Regions from separate parts of the Pseudomonas sp. NPDC087697 genome, predicted to be linked through region 2. Evidence: riboswitches for the same ligand, from Rfam matches in the RefSeq annotation. Region 2 holds a riboswitch; each other region holds the start of a gene.

Region 1 (5,129 bases), on a different contig from region 2:
GTTCGGGTTAACCACCACCAGCACGTCGAGGCTATCGAGAAAGAAGTCGACTTCCTGCTCCAGCACTTCACGCACGATATAGCCGTTGCGACGCCAAGCCTCGGCATGCTCGGCATAACACGGTGAGAGCACGCCGACTTTGCCGGCGCGACGCAGGCGTGGCAACAACTGGATGGCCGCCTGCGAGCCGGCGACCGGCAACACCTGTGTGGCGCCGTAGTATTCGCGTGCGGCCTGCTCCAGGCCGTCATCGGTTTCCGGCAAGCGCGCCCAGGCTCGCAACGGGATGTTCGGGATCGCCCACGGCCAAGGTGCCAGACCACTGGACAGGTCGAGCCAATCGGCTTCGGCGATGCCGTAGTGCAACGCCGCCTTGCGCAAACGGCCGCCGTGCTCAAGCATAAAACTCGGCTCCCACACAGAGAATCAGCAGCCACAACCATACCCCGCGCTGAACCAATTGCCAGCCGCGGTCGATGGAGTTGGCGTCTGCTGGCACACCTTCACCCAACTGTGGACGCTGATGCAGTTCACCGTGATAGATCGCCGCGCCGCCCAACTCGACCCCAAGGGCGCCAGCGCCCGCGGCCATCACCGGCCCGGCATTCGGGCTATCCCAGGTCGGCCCCTGGGTGCGCCAGCATTTGAGTGCCAGGCGGGTTTTGCCCAGCAGCGCGTAGGTCAAAGCCACCAGACGCGCCGGGATGTAGTTGAGCACGTCGTCGATTTTCGCCGCCGCCCAGCCGAAACGTTCAAAGCGTTCGTTGCGATAACCCCACATGGCGTCCAAGGTATTGCTCAGACGATAGAGCACCACCCCCGGCGCCCCCGCGACGGCAAACCAGAACAGCGCGGCGAATACTGCATCGCTGCCGTTTTCCAGAACTGATTCGGTGGCGGCGCGGGCCACTTCGGTGGAGTCCAGCTCACTGGTCTGACGGCTGACCAGATAGCCGACACGCTTGCGTGCTTCTTCCAGATCATCGCTGCGCAGGGCCTGAGCCACTGGCTCGACATGTTCGCCGAGACTGCGCAGGCCAAGGGCGCAATACAACGCCAGGATCTCGACGATCCAGCCGATATAGGGCAGCCAGGAAAACGCCGTCACCAACAGGGTCAGCGGCAGCACCGCCATCACCCAGGCGGTGACGCCGTGACTGCGCCAGCCACGGCCGGCGGAGTTGAAACGTTGCTCGATACGATCGGCAAAACGGCCGAACGCCACCAGCGGATGCCAGCGCTTGGGCTCGCCCAGCAGCGCATCCAGCGCTACCCCGGCGACACTCAGCAACGCCACACTCATTGACTCACTCCCCAAAAATTTTCGTACAGCAGTTCATTCAGCGGACGCGCCTGCGCCCAGCCTTCAAGAACCAGCATCGGCGCCGGGTAAAATTCCTTTACCGGTCCCAGACACAACACCGCCAATGGTTTGGCCCCCGGCGGCAGGCCGAGCAGATCCGCCAATGCCTGCGGTTCGAACAACGAAACCCAGCCCATGCCCAGACCTTCGGCACGGGACGCCAGCCAAAGATTCTGGATCGCGCAGGACAACGATGCCATGTCCATTTCCGGCAAAGTCCGACGGCCAAAGATATGCCGCTCGCGATCATCCATCAGCGCGGCGACCAGCACTTCGGCGCAGTCGTTGATGCCTTCGACTTTCAGCTTCATGAATTCGTCGGAGCGTTCGCCCAGCGCTTCGGCGGTGCGCACCCGCTCCTCTTCCACCAATTGCTGGATCTTGCCGCGTAACGCCTGATCGCTGATGCGGATGAACCGCCAGGGCTGCATCAAACCGACACTCGGAGCCCGATGCGCCGCTTCGAGCAAACGCCGAAGCAGTTCGGGCTCGACGCTGCCGCCACTGAAGTGACGCATGTCGCGACGTTCGGCAATCGCACGATAAACCGCTTCGCGCTCGGCCTCGGAAAATGCGTTGTCTGTCATGGCCTCTTCGCGGGCAAGCCCGCCCCCACAGGGTTTAGGTCTGGCGCAAACAGCGCGGCGATCGCCGATGGATTGGACGGGAAATAGAAGTGCACATAAGAGGCCGTCATCCGCCCTTCACGGTAAACCGCTTCGGCACCACGCCCACCGTTGGGGCTCAGGCCACGGGCAATCGGCTCAAGCTCGGTGCTGGTCAACGAATGGTGGTACGTATGGCCACGCAGCGCGCCTTCGGGCAATTCGACCGCTTGCAAGGCCAACGCCGCCAGACGCTTCTGCATCACCGCATCACCGGCCAGCAGCCCCACCAACTCAGTGCGCATGCCGTCGACGTCGGTCAGTGAGTCGAGCAGATAAAGCATGCCGCCGCACTCAGCCAGCAACGGCTTGCCGGCAGCGTGGTGAGCGCGAATGGCGTCGAGCATTGTGGTGTTTTCAGCCAACGCCACATGGTGCAATTCCGGATAACCGCCGGGCAGATACAAGCTGTCAGCTTCTGGCAGTTCGCAGTCATGGATCGGCGAGAAGAATCGCAATTCGGCGCCCATCGCCCGCAGCAAGTCGAGGCTCGCGCCATACGTGAAGGCAAAAGCCTCGTCACGAGCGACGGCAATTCGCACACCCGCCAACAACGGCTCGGCAGCGATCACGTCAGGCGCGGCGAACTCGACAGCGGGCGGTAACGCCACTTCGCAGCTGCTGGCCAAGGCTTCGGCGGCGGCATCGAGACGCAGATCAAGGTCGTTCAACTCACTGGCTTGCACCAATCCAAGATGACGGCTCGGCAGTTCGATCCCGGTTTCCCGGGACAAGGCGCCATACCAGCGCAGGCCTTCGGTCAAGCTGCCTTCGAGCAATTGCGCGTGACGCAAGGTGCCGACGCGGTTGGCCAATACACCGGCAAACGGCAAGTCCGGCTGATACCGCGCCAGCCCCAACGCCAGCGCGCCGAAAGTCTGGGCCATGGCGGTGCCGTCGATCACGCCCAGCACCGGCACACCAAAATGCCGCGCCAGATCAGCGCTGGATGGTGTGCCATCGAACAAGCCCATCACGCCTTCGATCAAAATCAGGTCAGCCTCAGCCGCCGCTTCCCACAACAGCCGACGACTTTCCTGTTCGCCGACCATCCACATGTCCAACTGATAGACCGGCGCACCGCTGGCGCGTTCGAGAATCATCGGGTCAAGAAAGTCCGGGCCACACTTGAACACCCGAACCTTACGCCCCTGATTGCGATGCAAACGGGCCAGCGCGGCGGTAACGGTGGTCTTGCCCTGACCGGAAGCCGGTGCGGCAATCAATACCGCTGGGCAATAACGACTGCTATTCATATAAAGAGGCTCACAGCTCAACGCCTTTCTGCGCTTTGATACCGGCCTGAAATGCATGTTTGATCATGCCCATCTCGGTGACCGTGTCGGCCAACTCGATCATTTCCGGCTTGGCACCACGACCGGTGACGACCACGTGCTGCATCGGCGGACGCGCCTGCAAGTCGCTGAGCACCTGATCGAGGTCCAGATAGCCGTGTTTGAGCGCGATGTTCAGCTCATCGAGCACCACCAGGCCTACGCCTGAGTCACGCAGCAGTTCGCGGGAGACTTCCCACGCGGCCTCGGCGGCAGCGAGATCCCGCTGGCGATCCTGGGTTTCCCAGGTGAAACCTTCGCCCATCACATGGAAGCGCACTTGTTCAGGGAAGCGGCGGAAGAACAACTCCTCGCCGGTGCTGTTGCGCCCCTTGATGAACTGCACCACGCCGCACTGCATGCCGTGGCCCATCGCCCGGGCAAGCATACCGAACGCAGAACTGCTTTTGCCCTTGCCGTTGCCGGACAGAACCAGCAACAGACCGCATTCGTTCGGCGAATTGGCAATACGCTCATCGATCACGGCTTTCTTGCGCAGCATGCGCGCCAGATGGCGTTCGTCACGATCAGGGGAATCAGTCATGGGGGAGCTCTCCGTTGAGGCTGGATAACGGCGGGCAGGCATAGGAATAGACGGCAAGAAGCCTGGCATCGCCCACCGTGATGCCGCTGGATGGATCAGGCCGGTCTCCGGGCTCATGAGCGGCGGGATGGCCGAACTGCGCGCCTTCCCATATCGACCTTCGACACAGTGGCTCAAAGCGCAGTTTTTACTCATTTACCGTTGCGGGGGCAGCGCCGGGATCGTCGCCCGCTCTGTCAAAGAACGCGCCCTCACCGGCTTCCCTGTTTCACTCGGTTGACCACTGGGTCACAGAGCACCTGAAACAAGTCGCGAAGGTTAGAGGGTTGGGGGTGGAGCGTCAATTAAAGCCGGGGGCTCATCGATGGATAGAAACCGACCTCAATCAATAAACTGGCGCCAATCTTGTGCCACACTGAAAGCGGTGATATCAAAGAGCCACAACCTTACACTACAAGAACAAAGGGTGAGCAACATGCAAGGCATGATCATCGGTAACCCTAAGCTGGAATTCCTGCGCCCGGTACTGGAACGCTGGTTTGAGTGCATCGACCGTTACAACGCGGTACGCGGCGATAACGAAAGCCCCTACTGGTTTGACGAACGCGCCAACCTGAGCCTGCTTTCGGCAGCGGCGTGGATGGCAGAAATGGTCACCCTCGAACAGACTCCGACGAAAAAGCAGATCGAGGAAGGCGAGCGCAATAGCCGCGCCGATCTGTTTATCGCAAGTGGAGAAGAACGCGTCTATCTTCAGGCCACCCAACGCTGGCCGCGGGTCAACAACCTGAACCTCTCCCAGGCCCTGCTTGATGCGGCGAGCGATGCGAAAAAAATCAGCTACGCCAGTGACCTGAAACTCGGCTGCCTGTTCGTCGCACCACAGAAGGCCCAGCACAGTCCCACCCCGGAAGAGTTGCAGGACATGGTCGACGACCTGCAAAAGGAACACACCTGCGCCGTGGCCTGGTACTTCCCCTACGCGTACCGCAAATTGCACAACGAAGCCGGCAACTACCATCCGGGCATCGCACTATTGCTCAAAGAGGCACGCGGCTGATAACACGAGGAACAAAACGTCAAAAGATCGCAGCCTTCGGCAGCTCCTACGAGGTGTACATCATCCACTGTAGGAGCTGGCGTGTTGTGGTCGAATATTTTTGGACCATGATGTAGGAGCGTCGATTTAAGGAAGCATCATGGGATATCGGGTTGTTACGTCT
Region 2 (5,129 bases):
CTCGGACTTACCCTGAACCACTCGAACGACTCGGACGGCTCTCCCTGTTGAATCATCATATGTTCGGCGCGCTCCTTGGGCGTTGCCGGGTCCAGCCATTCCCGAGCCAACTCTGGCGCGAGCACCACCGGGCGCCGGTCGTGGATGTCCACCATGCCGCCGGCCGAATCGGCAGTGATGATCACGAAACCGTCATACTCGCTCGGCTCGTGATCGCCGGTCGTAAACTGGCCGATTGAGGCGCAGAAGGCAGGGGCACCATCTCGGCGCCGGATAAGGTAGGGCTGTTTATTGGGGCCACCTTCATCGACCCACTCATACCACCCGTCGATTGGCGTAATGGCGCGGTGTGGCCAGATCGCCCGGTAGAATGGGCTATGCGCTACCTTTTCGACCCTGCCGTTCGGTTTCGCTGGCTGGTCGGTTGCCCAATGCGGTCGCCAGCACCACCTGACCAGATCGGCGCGCAGCGTGTCGCTTTCCTGGCGAAAGAGGGCGACCCTTGTTGTAGGTGCGACGTTGTACTGCTCGAGCGGCTGGTCGCCGACGGTGTTGACCAGAGCATTGGGCATGCTCAGCGCCGCCACGAAGTCGTGGATACCACGGTACTGGGAAAGTCTTCCGCACATTGGCAAAGTCCTCCAGTGGAGATTTCAGCATAGCTGAGTGCGGGGCTGCTCATCTCCGTACAAAACCGATACCGGCGGCGGAAGCGTGGATCATGGCGGAGCGCGCCCATGACTTGCCCCGCGCATGCTCAACGAATTATCGGCATCACCGACGACGGCGACCGGGGACTGATTGCGCTGGCGGCGTGCCAGGCGTATGTGAGGGAGGTATCACACTGAGGCTGAATGACCGCAATCGACCCAAACCAGTCATTCGTGGCAGGCAGAAAACAGCCAGGAGCGGACACTCTGTCGTTTGCGCATGTGCAGAGAAAATTAGCGGGAATTGCCGGCGACCCAGTTAGGTCGCCACTTTATCCAATGACCGAGCATTACTTACTGCTTGATCTCAGCACTTTACTTCCAACGCATCAAACCCTTTTATGCGGTAGAGCATCACCGAAATGACCCAACTGGCGATAAAAATACCGATGATCATGTAGCCAAGCATGCCAAAGTTGTCGTTGAGTTTACCTACCACATCCCATACTGGGCCCTGCATGGCCAGCTTGTTCGCGATCAGACCTAGCGCCTCAATGCTTCCGATCAACACGGCGACCACAACCGATACCAGGGTGATCGTCATGTTGTAGTAGATCTTGCGAATCGGCTTCATATAGGCCCAGCCGTATGCTCCCAACATCAGATGACCGTCCAGCGTGTCGACCAGCGACATGCCTGCGCTGAAAAGAACCGGAAAAACCATGATTGCCCATGGCGACAATCCTTGGGAAGCCTGGCTGGCGGAGATTCCTAACAGCGCGATTTCAGTGGAAGTATCGAACCCCAATCCGAACAGGAAGCCCAAGGGGAACATGTGCCAGCTTCGGGTGATCAAGCGAAACAATGGCCGGAAAATCCTCGCAAGAAAACCACGATCCGCCAGCAGCAGGTCAAAGTCGTCCTCGACATAGGTACCACCCTGCCTGACGTGGCGCCATGCCTTGTAAATCGACCTCAAAATAATCAGGTTCATCAGCGCGATGAGGAATAGGAACAAGGCGGAAACTGAGGTGCTGATAACGCCCCCCATCTCCCTATAGCTCTCAAAGTTGGCTTTCATCGCTGAGGTGGCAAGGGCGACACCAATGGACGCGAGCACAACAACAGCGGAGTGACCGAGGGAGAAGAAAAACCCCACGGTGACTGGACGTTTTTTTTCCTGCATCAGCTTGCGAGTGACGTTGTCGATAGCTGCAATATGGTCAGCATCTACCGCATGCCTGAGCCCAAAGCCGTAGGCAAGTAGAGCCGTGCCAAGGAGAACGGGGTGATCGTGAAAGGCCACCAGCGCCCAGACCCAAGCAAGAACGTTAATACCGATCAATACCCCATAGATGCCAAAAATCTTGGCTCGTACCTGGCTATTGGAGTCGCTGAAAATCTGAGCGAGACGAAGAATCATCGAACATTACCTTTAGGGAACACGCGCCCCATTTGGATTGAGAAGAGCACAAAACGAGGTCTGACTCCTGGACTCATTCGGCTTAAAGCCTGCGATCCAGATACAGTGGCGCGACCGTGCCGGAATTACACCGGCTTCTCGTTATGCAACATATTGAAACATCTGCCTGGGCAGTCTACGCAGGCGCAGATGATGTTTGTAAAATAATGCCTAATTGCTCGATCTGACGACCCTGTGGTCTAGAACTTGAGTTACCCATCGGCTAATGCGCTGTCAGTAATGGAGTCACAAGCTGATCCAGCAACGGCAGATCGATTTTTGGGTCGCCCACGCTGCCATCCTTGCGCACCACACCTTGCCGGTCGATGACGTAGGTCATCGGCATGCGCCAGATTCGGCCAAACCCCTGGAAGTCGGCATCACGCTGGAACGCCGCAGGATAGCTGTAATGGGCCATGACTTTGTGCACCATAGCGTCGTCTTCCGGCTCATCCATGCTGATCGCAATGATCTTTAGTCCTTCGCCTTTGTGCTGCTGATAATAGGTTTCCATGGCCGGCATTTCTTCACGACACGGCTCGCACCAGGAGGCCCAGAAATTCACGATCACCACCTGGCCAGCCTGTTTCTGCAAATCAAACGTTTCGCCATTCAACGTTTTTGCCGTCAGGTTCGGAGCGTGCTCGCCTACATCAATCGCCCATGCGGGCAGACCAACCAGGCTGCAACAGAGTGCGAACAATGGCAGTAGTCTTTTTGCGGACATCAGGTTTCCCTCGGTTTCATTGGCTCAGCACAGTAGGCTGAGTCGGTCTCCGATAGTCGAAATACGGTGACGAGGCGTCGGTGAGTGTCACCGACGCCCCACATCATCACTCAGTGATCTTGAATGTGTAGCTGCCTTCGCTCTTGTGGGTGTCGACTGAAACGGCATGCCACTCGACTTTGTACGATCCTGGCTTCAAGGGTTGTTCTGGGGTAACGATCAACAGTTTTTTGTCGTTCGGAGCCGTGTCGATACCTTTGATGGCAACCGGCTGCCCGTCGTCAGTGACAGTTACTTTCGTGAACTTTGCTTCGACGCCTTCGGAGAAATTCAAATGCAGCTCTTTGGGGGCTGTAACGCTGCTGTCGGCGGCAGGCATTTCGTTTTTCAGGTGAGCATGCGCAAAGGCATTGCTGATCGATGCGAGAGAGGCGATCAGGGCGACAGCAGTTAAGGCTTTCTTGGTGAAATGAGCAGACATCTTCAAGTACCTCGATAGTGGGATAGGTGGTGTATCAACTCGGCATTTTCGAGCCCGGAAGGGCTGTATGCGCCGTGTCTCGAATCACAAACTCAGGGTAGTACCGGGGAGGGCGTGCTCACCCGTCACCCGGTGACTGTCGGCGAACTAGAACGCGTAACGCGCCCCCATGGTTGCGGTATAGCGCGGAGCAAGCTGCACGCCGTTGACGTTTTGATACACCGGCACCTGCACGAAACTGTAGAGCGAGACCTTTTTACCAAGCGGCACCGTCACACCTGGGCTGAGGTAGGCCAGCGTTCCGCCGGTACTGATGGTGTCGGCATTGGCACCGTCATCGTGCTCGACGTGCCGTACGTTCAGTTGAATTTGCGGCATGACGTAGGCGTTGCCCATGTAACGCAGACCCACGTTCAGATTGACGCCATCGCCGGGGCGATAGTGATCGCTGGAGTTCAGCGCCTTCTGCACCATGGCCTGGCCGAAGTAGTCCCAGTTCTTGTTGAGCGTATCCATGTAATAGACACCCAGGATGCCGTCGGTGGTGCCGGTGCCAGGTTGCAGACCACGATCAATAGCCACAGGATCAGGAGAGGTCGGGTCGCTCGACGCAGCGGTGTCGTCATGGGCGCCGGTGGGCAGCTTCAAGCCGAACATCACGCCAAGATTATGTTGCGGTGTGAATCCCTGGTAACGGCCGATGATCTTGACGTCGCCCAGGCTGGAGGTCTTGGAGTCGTACTGGCCGCCGCCATCGCCCGGCGTGGTGCCGTCCGATGCGGTGCCCAGCGTGCTGTGGCTGCGAAAGATATAAGGCACTTGCAGATCCACACCCCAGCTCGGATTGAAGCTGTAATCCAGACCCAGTGTCAGGTAGTTGTTACGCGTGTATTTCTCCACTTCCTGGGCGTTGCCGTTGTTGGAGACTTGGCTCGCGGCGCTTGGGGAAATGGTGCTGGTACCGCTGCGCAACTGGTTCTGATTCAGGTAGTCGTAGCGCAGATCCAGTTTCAGCCCGGACGAACTGCTGATGCCGAGGTTGTCCCAATCGGAGCTGAGGGTGCAGCCGCAACTGGCACAAGCCAACGCAAGGTGTGGAAATAAAGCGGTGACAGACAAAACCGCGAACGGCAATACGGTACGCCGGGTACGGCGGCGTGATGGCATGACCATGGAGATGGCATTCCTTGATTAAGTTGCAACGGATAGGGGCAAGCATCCCGAGCAGGCTGGGGATGGTTGGTCATCGCAAAAGAAATCAGGAAAAGGTAGGTGGGCCGCGCGGCTCTGAGATCAGCCAGACTGCATTCAGGTACGGTTTATAGGTCGCTTGCGCAAGGACTACGTCTGTGCGACCGGATAGCTGCCACTGAACGATGCTGGGCGGTAAACCGATGTCTACCGCATGCACGACGCACAACAGGCAATGGCATTCGTGATACTGATCCGGCGCGGGGTTACGGCTGTCGGGGGCGTGCCCGGTCATGCCGGCCATGTCGCAGTGTTCGCCCATCTCCATCGACTGCCCATGTGCAGCAGGCAGCCAAAGCATCACGCTCGGCAGCAACGCTGCAAGCATGGCCAAGCACATGGCAAGCTGACGCAATGAGTGGGGAGCCCGAGACATGGACACGAAAGTGACGTCGCTAATTGTTATTAGGCCGAAATGGCAAAATCGAAATACGGGTACTGCCTTGTGAGCACTTCAATCCAGGTGCCCGGCTCGCTAACGCTTGCAGTGATCCTGCGACGTTCGTCCTTCGTCGGAGCCAAGGGTGACAAACAATGGTAACAAGCACAACGCATCAA
Region 3 (5,129 bases), on a different contig from region 2:
TCATGCGTGGTATTGACCTTCGCTTTTGCGGCGGAACAACCAGGCACTGATCAGGCCCAGGGCCAGCCAGAACGCGACGTTGGTCAGCTGCGAAGCGATCTTGAATTGCGCTTCCAGGGCCTCCGGGGCCAGCATCGAATGCACTTCAGGCTGTGGCGCGCCGATGATATGCGGCACGGCCAGAATGGCGACGCCGAGCACCTTCAGCAGCCAGTGCCGGGAGAACACGATCAGGGCAATACCGACGGCGGTGGACGCTGCGGTGCTGATCCACCAGATCTGCCGTTGTGCCAGGTCTGCGGCGGCAGTGCCCGGCAACTCAGGCGGCAAGCCCAGGGTCGGTGCCAGGACGAAGGTTGCATAACCGGCCAACCCCCAGAGCAGGCCCTGAGAGGTGCGGGTCGGTGCGCGCAAGGTGTAGAGACCGGCGAGCATCAGCGCAAAGCCGACGGCGACCACCAGATTACCGCCGGTAGTCGACAGCACGCGCTGCCAGCCGTCTTCCGGCTCCCAAGCTTCTGCATCATGGGTGTGGCCTGCCATTGCGCCTTCGGCATGTTCATGGACTTCAGCCGCTGGAGCTTTTTCGTAGGTTTCCGCCTGAAGAATCAGTGGTGCGACCCAGAAGCTTTGCAGCAAGGTCAGCAGCAGGGCGGCCAGCAAGCCAGTGAAACCTGCGGTTTGCGCAATACGCTTGATCATGTCAGCAGGTCTCAATGGCACGGGAAGGCGGAGCTGTGACGGGTATCGTGGGCGGCGTTGTGCACCGCGTCGATGTGCGAGAAACCGGCGAAATACACAAGGCAAGCGCCCAGAATCGATGCGCCGATAGCGGCAACAAGGCGTTGGCTCAGGGTGGACGTGGTGCTGGCGGTGGTATGGCGAGTGCTGCTGATGATCGACATGGCGCTTCCCTCTGGTCAGTCAGTGGGTGAATCGAGCGCATGAAAACCCCGCGAGCCGGCACGCAGAGGCTAAAACAGCGCCCGCCCACCGCGGGTTTGTTATTGATGTGTTGCGGGCCGGTCTCCGGGCTCACGAGGGGCTGGCATTCGCCGAACCTGCAAGAATCGCCTTCCCATGTCGTGCTGACACAGTGGATCTGATCCTTCGCTCGCTTACCGTTGCGGGGGCAGCACCGGACTGACATGGCTTTTGAGTAAAGCACATGATTCACCGGTTTCCCGTTTCACCCTGTGAAGGGCACCCGTAACAAGGCGTGTAGGAGAGCATGGGCGAGGGCGGGGCGTCAATTGGCAGGCGTTCTCAACTCGAGATCGGGGCGCCTCTATCGCGAGCAAGCTCGCTCCCACAGTTGACCGCATTCCAATGTGGGAGCGAGCTTGCTCGCGATGGCGTCATCACAGCCGCCACAGAACTCAGGTGAACATTGACCCGCCCCGATGCGATGCGTAGCCTTGCGCTTTCGAGGTTCTTTGGCGCGTGCGCCGAAGCTAAGAAGGGAACGCGGTCAATGCCGCGGCTGCCCCCGCAACTGTGAACGGTTCTGTTTCTGCCATGCCACTGCACGCTCTATCAAGAGGTGCGGGAAGGTGCAGAAATCGCCAGTCGAAAGACCGGTACGCCGTCAGCCAGGAGACCTGCCTCGACACAGATTCTCACTTTCAACCGGGCGGGGTGATCCGGTGGCGAACTCTTCAGGCATGCGCGTGCGCGTTGCCGGTTGTCGTCCCGTATGCCCGCCACCTTGCCAAAGGGCATCCGATGAAAACACTGGCCAAACTTCCCGTCACCATCGTTACCGGCTTCCTCGGTTCGGGCAAAACTACCTTGCTGCGACACATGCTCGATAACGCCCAGGGCCGGCGCATCGCGGTGATCGTCAACGAATTCGGCGAGCTGGGCATCGACGGCGAAATCCTCAAGCAATGTTCCATCGGTTGCACGGAAGAAGAAGCTAACGGCCGCGTTTATGAGCTGGCCAACGGCTGCCTGTGCTGCACCGTTCAGGAAGAGTTCTTCCCGGTCATGCGTGAGCTGGTCGCCCGTCGCGCTGACCTGGATCACATCCTCATCGAAACCTCTGGCCTGGCCCTGCCAAAACCGCTGGTCCAAGCCTTCCAGTGGCCGGAAATCCGCAGCGCCTGCACGGTCGATGCGGTGATCACCGTGGTCGACAGCCCGGCCGTGGCCGCTGGTACTTTCGCGGCGTTCCCGGATCAGGTCGACGCCCAGCGCAAACTTGACCCGAACCTGGACCACGAATCGCCGCTGCACGAGCTGTTCGCCGACCAACTGGCCAGCGCCGACCTGGTGATCCTCAACAAGGCCGACCTGATCAGCCCGGCGGATCTGGCCAAAGTGCGTCTGGAAGTCGCTGAAGAGCTGCCGCCAGCGGTGAAAATCATCGAAGCCAGCAGCGGTCGCCTGCCGCTGGACGTGTTGATCGGCTTGGGTGCCGGCTCTGAAGAACACATCGACAGCCGTCACAGTCACCACGACCATCACCACGATGGCGACGATCACGATCATGACGACCATGATCACGACGCCTTCGATTCGATTTCCATCGAACTGCCACAAGCCGACGAAAGCCTGTTGCTCGATGCCCTGACCCAATTGGTGGTCCAGCACGGCATCCTGCGGGTCAAGGGTTTTGCCGCGATCCCGAATAAGCCGATGCGCTTGCTGATCCAGGGCGTGGGTACGCGTTTCGACAAGCACTTCGACCGTCAATGGGCCGCAGACGAAGCGCGCAGCACACGTTTGGTGCTGATCGGCCAGCAACTGGACGCCGCCTTGCTCGAAGCGCAGTTGCGCGCTGCGCTCAGCGTTTAATCCATGCACCTGCTCAGGACCCAGCCCGGCGGTTTCGTCTCGGATGACAACATTGCCGACCTTGGCCAAACCCCTGCCGAGCTGGTGATTCTGTGCAGCGGCGACTCCAGTCTGGCGCTGCTCGCCGAAGCGGCGCAGCAGTTGCCCGAGGACTACCCGAGCCTGCGTCTGGCCAACCCGATGCAGGTGCAGAATCACGCCTCGGTCGACTTGTATGTCGACGAAGTGCTGCGCCACGCCAAGGTGATTCTGATTTCGCTGCACGGCGGGATCGCCTATTGGCGCTACGGCATCGAGCGCCTGGTGGAGCTCTCGCAACGCGGAGTGCAGCTGATTCTGGTGCCGGGCGATGACCGTCCCGACCCGGAACTCAGCGACCTGAGTACCGTGCCTGTCGAAGACCGCGAACGGCTTTGGCATTTCCTGCGTCAGGGCGGCATGGGCAATGCGATGGACTTGTATCGCTGCCTGGCCAGCCGTTGGCTTGGCCGCGATTACCCGTGGGCCGAACCACAGGTTCTGCCGCGTACCGCGATCTACCATCCGCACAAAAGCAACGCGACGCTGGGCGATTGGCAAGCCGACTGGCAGGTTGATCAGCCGGTGGCGGCGGTGCTGTTTTACCGTTCGCACTTGCAGGCGGCGAATACTGCCTTCATCGATGTTTTCTGCCAGCGCTTGCAGGCTGCGGGGCTGAATCCGCTGCCGATTGCGCTGGCCAGTTTGAAAGAGCCCGGCTGCCTGACGGTGGTCGAGGACTGGCTGGATGAGGTGCAGGCTTCGGTGATTCTGAACACCACCGGTTTCGCCCAATCGAGCCCCGAAGCACCCCACCTGCGGCCATTCCGACGCAATATTCCGGTGATCCAGGCGATCTGCGCCCAGGACAACGAACCGGGTTGGCGCGCCAGCGAGCAAGGGCTTGGCCCACGGGATCTGGCGATGCACATCGCCTTGCCGGAGCTCGATGGACGGATCATCAGCCGACCGATCAGCTTCAAGGACCTGGCCTGGCGCAGTGAGCGCAGTCAGTCCGACGTGGTCTGCTATCGACCGCAACCTGAACGCATGGACTTTGTCGCCGAACTGGCGCGGCGCTGGGTCGAGCTGGCGCGGGTGGCCAATGGCGAAAAACGCATTGCGCTGATCCTCGCCAACTACCCGACCCGCGACGGACGGATTGGCAACGGTGTTGGCCTCGACACGCCGGCAGCGGCGTTGAATATCCTGCGGGCGCTGCAGGCTGAAGGGTATCCGTTGCCTGCCGATTTACCGGAAAGCGGCACCGCGTTGATTCAGCAATTGCTCGGTGGGGTCAGCAATGACCTGGAGAGCATCGACCTGCGCCCGTGTCAGCAAAGCCTGGCGCTGGACGACTATTTCTCGATGTTCAACGCCTTGCCCGAAGCCAACCGCGCTGCGGTGCTGGAGCGTTGGGGAACGCCTGAAAACGACCCGATGTTCCGTGGCGGACGAATGATGGTTGCCGGGCTGCGGTTTGGCCTGACCTTTGTCGGCATTCAGCCGGCGCGCGGTTATCAGGTCGACCCGAGCGCGGTCTATCACGATCCGGATCTGGTACCGCCCCACGGCTATCTGGCGTTCTATTTCTGGTTGCGTAAAGCCTACGGCACCCATGCCGTGATTCACGTTGGCAAGCACGGCAACCTCGAGTGGTTGCCGGGTAAGGGCGTTGGCCTGTCCGAAAGCTGCTGGCCGGACGCGTTGCTCGGGCCGCTGCCAAATATTTATCCGTTCATCGTCAACGACCCGGGTGAGGGCGCGCAGGCCAAGCGGCGCACTCAGGCGGTGATCATCGACCACCTGATGCCACCGTTGACCCGTGCTGAAACCTACGGCCCATTGCGCAATCTGGAGTTGTTGGCCGACGAGTATTACGAAGCCCAGTTGCTCGACCCGCGGCGGGCTCGCGAGTTGCAACGCGACATCCTCAACCTGGTGCGTGAAACCCATATCGACCGCGAGTTGCAGCTCGACGAAAAACTCGACAGCGACGCGGACGCGGCGATCTGGTTGCCGCGTCTGGATACATATCTGTGTGATTTGAAGGAATTGCAGATCCGCGATGGCCTGCATATCTTCGGCGAGTCGCCGACCGGGCGGTTGCGCATTGACACCTTGCTGGCGTTGCTGCGGATTCCGCGTGGCGACGGGCGTGGGGCGCAATCGAGTCTGTTGCGGGCCTTGGCCAAGGCTTTCATGCTGGGCTTTGATCCGCTGGATTGTTCTTTGGCCGACCCGTGGGTCGGGCCAAGACCGGCGGAGCTGCAATCGCTTAGCGATGAGGCCTGGCGTACGGCGGGCGATAC

What was found. A riboswitch is a leader RNA that binds a small molecule or an ion and turns the genes downstream of it on or off. The one in region 2 is predicted to bind cobalamin.
Region 1: linked by a shared signal. The riboswitch ahead of cobO (cob(I)yrinic acid a,c-diamide adenosyltransferase) and the one ahead of ACIPIN_RS01730 (HoxN/HupN/NixA family nickel/cobalt transporter) in region 2 are both predicted to bind cobalamin.
Region 3: linked by a shared signal. The riboswitch ahead of ACIPIN_RS10535 (CbtB-domain containing protein) and the one ahead of ACIPIN_RS01730 (HoxN/HupN/NixA family nickel/cobalt transporter) in region 2 are both predicted to bind cobalamin.

What each region holds. Positions count from the first base shown of each region.
Region 1 covers NZ_JBIUVW010000012.1:124,860-129,988, forward strand. Annotated here, with positions in the region: gene cobD (threonine-phosphate decarboxylase CobD) at 1-402, opposite strand, end outside; gene cbiB (adenosylcobinamide-phosphate synthase CbiB) at 395-1,303, opposite strand; gene bluB (5,6-dimethylbenzimidazole synthase) at 1,300-1,950, opposite strand; gene ACIPIN_RS11900 (cobyrinate a,c-diamide synthase) at 1,947-3,284, opposite strand; gene cobO (cob(I)yrinic acid a,c-diamide adenosyltransferase) at 3,295-3,906, opposite strand; cobalamin riboswitch at 3,987-4,224, opposite strand; gene ACIPIN_RS11910 (hypothetical protein) at 4,382-4,966, shown strand.
Region 2 covers NZ_JBIUVW010000001.1:397,568-402,696, reverse strand. Annotated here, with positions in the region: gene ACIPIN_RS01740 (SOS response-associated peptidase family protein) at 1-629, opposite strand, end outside; partial or broken gene ACIPIN_RS01735 (lysis protein) at 747-848, shown strand; gene ACIPIN_RS01730 (HoxN/HupN/NixA family nickel/cobalt transporter) at 1,018-2,073, opposite strand; cobalamin riboswitch at 2,110-2,252, opposite strand; gene ACIPIN_RS01725 (TlpA disulfide reductase family protein) at 2,336-2,839, opposite strand; gene copC (copper homeostasis periplasmic binding protein CopC) at 2,946-3,320, opposite strand; gene ACIPIN_RS01715 (TonB-dependent receptor) at 3,468-4,493, opposite strand; gene ACIPIN_RS01710 (DUF2946 domain-containing protein) at 4,579-4,911, opposite strand.
Region 3 covers NZ_JBIUVW010000010.1:143,115-148,243, reverse strand. Annotated here, with positions in the region: gene ACIPIN_RS10540 (CbtA family protein) at 1-702, opposite strand; gene ACIPIN_RS10545 (cobalamin biosynthesis protein) at 1-4, opposite strand, end outside; gene ACIPIN_RS10535 (CbtB-domain containing protein) at 714-905, opposite strand; cobalamin riboswitch at 1,003-1,226, opposite strand; cobalamin riboswitch at 1,413-1,624, shown strand; gene cobW (cobalamin biosynthesis protein CobW) at 1,726-2,799, shown strand; gene cobN (cobaltochelatase subunit CobN) at 2,803-5,129, shown strand, end outside.